One region of the Paenibacillus bovis genome, then DNA from elsewhere that is predicted to be linked to it. Evidence: predicted binding sites of a transcription regulator. Region 1 holds the regulator's gene; the other holds the start of a gene.

What was found. The regulator CtsR, encoded in region 1, represses protease genes until heat stress. The targets are predictions, from matches to a motif close to ATGGTCAATAAAGGTCAAACA.
Region 2: a site for CtsR is predicted at 964-984, ahead of AR543_RS10110 (ATP-dependent Clp protease ATP-binding subunit). Genes of this name have one in related genera too.

What each region holds. Positions count from the first base shown of each region.
Region 1 covers NZ_CP013023.1:5,170,752-5,173,230, reverse strand. The annotation lists gene AR543_RS22290 (metallophosphoesterase family protein) at 1-486, shown strand, start outside; gene AR543_RS22285 (CtsR family transcriptional regulator) at 817-1,275, shown strand; gene AR543_RS22280 (protein-arginine kinase activator protein McsA) at 1,300-1,824, shown strand; gene AR543_RS22275 (protein arginine kinase) at 1,838-2,479, shown strand, end outside.
Region 2 covers NZ_CP013023.1:2,370,407-2,372,885, forward strand. The annotation lists gene AR543_RS10105 (hypothetical protein) at 1-702, shown strand, start outside; gene AR543_RS10110 (ATP-dependent Clp protease ATP-binding subunit) at 1,116-2,479, shown strand, end outside.

The DNA.
Region 1 (2,479 bases):
AGCCCCATATCAGTCTGGGAAGCTTTTCGGAAAACATTTGGATATACGGCTGCCGTATCAGGTAATCACGATATTTTTGAGGATGATGATATGGAATTCTTGAATATTTCTCCACATGCAGTCTGGATGTTACAGCCACAGCTGCTGGATATGGCCAATCTCCGTATTGCCGGATTAGGCGGAATCACGGGCAGACCGGATAAACCCAATCGAATAGCGATACCCGAATTTCTAAAGCAAATGGCTCGTCTGCTAAAGAAAAAAACGGATATTATACTTATGCATCAGGGACCGGATGACCCTGTGAATCATCGACCCGGAGATCCGGCAGTACGACTGGAATTGGAAAAGCACGATCCGATCTTGCTCTGCTGCGGTCATGTAGGCTGGCAAACCAAAGACGATCAGGAGCATTATGCAAGACTGTCAAATGGAACCCAGATACTGAATACCGACGGCAAAGTATTTATCTTCACTTCCGAATAAAAATCAATAATGCTGCGACCATACCGATAAACTGCAGCAGCTAAAAGCCAAACAAAGTTCTCCTGTCTGCTATTGGCAAAACGGGATTTTATGGTATAATATTATAAAGTCAAAGAAAGTCAAAGTCAGCGAGCAAATGCAGTAAGATATCTGCCTGTAGAATGGATGTGATCCTGCAAAGGAGCGATCTGTTCCTATCTGTATAACAGATTGTCACGAACGTTCGTTTCTGACCATGAAATTTATGGTTAAGTGATATTTATGTAGACTTTGATATTATCATTGGCGAATTCATGTTTGCAGGTTTAACTATACATGGAGGAGGATACAATGCGTAATATCTCCGACATTATCGAACAATATTTAAAACGGATACTGCAGGAAGGTGAAGGCGCCATAGAGATTCAGCGCAATGATCTGGCTGACCAGTTCTCCTGTGTGCCTTCACAGATCAATTATGTTATCAGCACCCGCTTCACCCTGGAAAAGGGGTACCTCGTTGAAAGCAAGCGGGGCGGCGGCGGCTATATCCGCATACGGCGTATCGAGCTGCCTGCTCATTCGACGATCCATACCCATATTCATGAAAGTATCGGTCAGAATATGAGTCAGGTAGCCGCAGAAGGGCTTATTTATCAGCTATTGGAAGCAAGACTGATTTCCAAGCGCGAAGCCGAACTGATGCGTTCTGTCGTATGCAGGGACGTTATTTCATTGAATCTTCCCTACCGGGATGAAGTCCGTGCCAGGATGATGAAGGCCATGCTGATTTCATTGCTTGGCTCCTGATATCTGGCGAAGGGGGTAATTTTGATGGTCTGTCAGGAATGTCAAAAGAGACCGGCTACTCTTCATTTTACCAAAATCGTAAATGGGGAAAAAACGGAATTTCATATTTGTGAACACTGTGCCCGCGAAAAAGGGGAACTGATTCCGGGAACATCCGGCGGTTTTTCGATTCATAATCTGCTGTCGGGATTGATGGACTTTGATTCCAGCAACAAGGGTCAGATGGCCGGACCGCCTGTGCAGGAATTACAATGTCCGGAATGCGGAATGACCTATACCCAATTTCGCAAGCTGGGACGGTTTGGCTGCAGTTCCTGCTACAAGACATTTGATGACAAGCTGGACCCGCTGCTCAAAAGGGTTCACGGCAGTACAGCGCATACCGGCAAGCTGCCGGGACGTGCCGGTGTCCAGATCAAGATCAGACAGCAAATGCATGAATTGAAGCAGCAGCTTCAGCAGAGTATCGCTGATGAGGAATTTGAACAGGCTGCAGAACTGAGAGATCAGATCCGCGGGCTGGAGAAGCAGATTTCACAGGAGTCGTAAGGAGGAATGCCGTATGCCAAATCTCCGTTTTACCGAGAAGCCTTTGAGTGAGTGGATGAAAGAAGGCGGAGAGCATTCGGATGTTGTAATCAGCAGCAGGGTACGTATTGCACGCAATCTGGTTCATCACCCTTTTCCTATCGTTGCTTCTGCCGAGCAGGCAGAACAAGTACAGGGACAGCTGATTGAAGCGCTGGAAAGTGAATCGGTGCAGAGCATAGGTACTTTTGAGCCGATCATTCTGAGTGAACTGGATGATGTGGATAAGGAAGTGCTGATGGAGAAGCATCTGATCAGTCCGAGCCTTATTAATGAATCCAGAGCGGGAGCGGTGCTGCTGGCCGAGGACGAGTCGGTAAGTATTATGCTAAATGAAGAAGATCATCTGCGGATTCAGTGTCTGTATCCGGGATTTCAGCTTCAGGAGGCTTGGGAGCGCGCATCGGGCATTGACGATGCTTTTGAAAAGGCCGTCAATTATGCGTTCGATGATCACCGCGGCTATATGACCAGCTGTCCTACCAATATGGGAACAGGATTGCGAGCTTCGGTAATGCTTCATCTGCCGGCGCTGGCTATCATGAACCAGGTGGGACGCATACTGTCGGCAGTCTCGCAGGTCGGACTGGCGGTACGGGGCCTGTATGGCGAAGGC
Region 2 (2,479 bases), 2.6 Mb from region 1:
ACGCTGGTGAAGAACTATACGCGGATCACCTATGTTACCGGCCTGTCTCCGGCCGTGGCGAAAGCAGATACAGAAGAGGCAGTTCCTTTGCCCATCGGAGAGCTGCCATCAGAGATGACCGCGCTGGGTCAGTATTTTACCGCTCATGGCATGTGGCTTGGAGCCTTATCGCGTCTGCAGATCCAGGCAGGCAGCCCGCGCGCGCAGCAGCTGCTGGAAGCGGAAGTGCTTCCTCATTTTGAAAATAAAAAGCAATCGGCTATAGGCAACATGCAGATATTCTATATGTACCGGCTGCGTGCAAAGTCGCGTGAGCTGTTCGAACAAACACGTACCGGCGCACTGGCTATCATTCAGGATCTGTATCGTCATCATGATACCGAACAATGGTTTCATCCCGGAGTGCAGAATACCGAGGAATACCTCATACATACCGAGCATTTGGAGAGCTATATCGATCCTGATCTGGAGCAGTTGCGTGAATGGATAAAGGACAGCTATCTGGCGCATGGACAGCCTTATCTGGTGATGCCGCTGGGCTGGGTGCTGGATGAAGCGCTGATGCACTCGGTGGCTTTGCGCTTTTTGGCAGGTACGGCAGGAGCGATCCGTCTGCATGTGGAGACAGGGACAGGCAGGGTTATTCTGATAGAAGTGTGTACGGATGAGCCCGTACATAAAGTACAGCTTTCGATCAAATGATGAGAGAAGGGCGTATGTATGGTCATGGCAGGACAAGCATAGAACAATCCGATCTGCTCAAGGCGTTTATAACGTATTATAAAAAGGGCTATTTCTGATAAAGGAATAGCCTTTTTATAATATTGTTGCTTATTATTCTGGGGCAGAATTTGAAAGAGATATCGTTATATCTAGCATTATTTAAATTGTGCACAAAATTATTTATGGAAATAATATAAAAAGTAGCTGTAAGTTGTTGACATTAAACATGGATGCGGTATAATAGTCAAAGAAAGTCAAAGTCAAATCAATTGATCAAACATCAAACGAATTGACACTTAAATTGTAAGCTTTATTCAGCCAATCCTTATGTATAATCCCATTCTTTTGACCAATTCTAACATGAGTATGATTTAAGAAAGGGGCATTTGTATATGCGTTGTCAAAATTGTAATCAACACGAAGCTACTGTAGGACTGAGCTTCACTGTAAATCATAAATCCGAAAAAATGTATCTGTGTCAGGAATGTTATGCCAAAATGAACAGCGGCAATCCGCTCTCCGGTGGGTTCGGAGCATCCGGTATGTCGCCACTGGATCAACTATTCAAAGGCTTTATGCAGCAAGGTGGTCAGACAGGCGGCTCCAATAATCAGCGTGCAGCGACCCGCACAGTAGAACCGCAGCGCGGCAATGGACTGCTGGATCAGCTCGGACGCAATCTGAATGATGCTGCCAAAGACGGCAAGATCGATACAGTGATTGGCCGCGATGACGAGATCGAACGTGTTATCGAAATCCTGAACCGTCGCAACAAAAACAACCCGGTTCTGATCGGTGAACCAGGTGTCGGTAAAACAGCGATCGCTGAAGGTCTGGCACTGCGCATTACCGAAGGCAAAGTACCGGCCAAACTGCTGAACAAGGAAGTCTATTCTCTCGATGTGGCTTCACTCGTAGCGGGCACCGGTATCCGCGGTCAATTTGAAGAAAAAGTCAAACAGCTGATTGCCGAGCTGCAGCAGCGCGAAAATATCCTGCTGTTTATCGATGAGATTCACTTGCTCGTCGGTGCAGGTTCTGCGGAAGGCTCGATGGATGCAGGCAATATTCTGAAGCCGGTTCTGGCTCGTGGGGAATTGCAGGTTATCGGTGCAACTACACTGAAAGAATACCGCCAGATCGAGAAAGATGCTGCTCTGGAACGCCGCTTCCAGCCGGTTATGGTCGATGAACCAACTGTCGAAGAAGCAATCGAAATTCTGCAAGGTCTGCGTCCGAAATATGAGGAATACCATGGTGTACGTTATTCCGATGAGACGATTGCTGCTTGCGTTCAATTATCCAACCGTTATATCCAGGATCGTTTCCTGCCTGATAAAGCGATTGACCTGCTCGACGAATCCGGTGCCAAACTGAATCTGCGTGCTTCTGCAGGTGATCAGGGAGAACTGATGGCTCGTATCGAGAAGATCAAAGCTGCGAAAGAACAGGCGACTCGTGAAGAACATTACGAACGTGCAGCCCAGCTGCGTGATGAAGAGACCCAACTGCTGAACCAGTTGAACAGTGGAGCGAGCAGCACAGAGCCGGTCGAAGTACGCATCGAGGATATCCAGAATATTATCGAACGCAAAACCGGTATTCCTGTCGGCAAGCTGCAGCAGGATGAGCAGAACAAAATGAAAAATCTGTCTGCCCGTCTGGAGACCAAGGTTATCGGTCAGCATGAAGCGGTAGAGAAAGTCGCCAAAGCAATCCGCCGCAGCCGTGCCGGACTGAAACCGAAAAACAAACC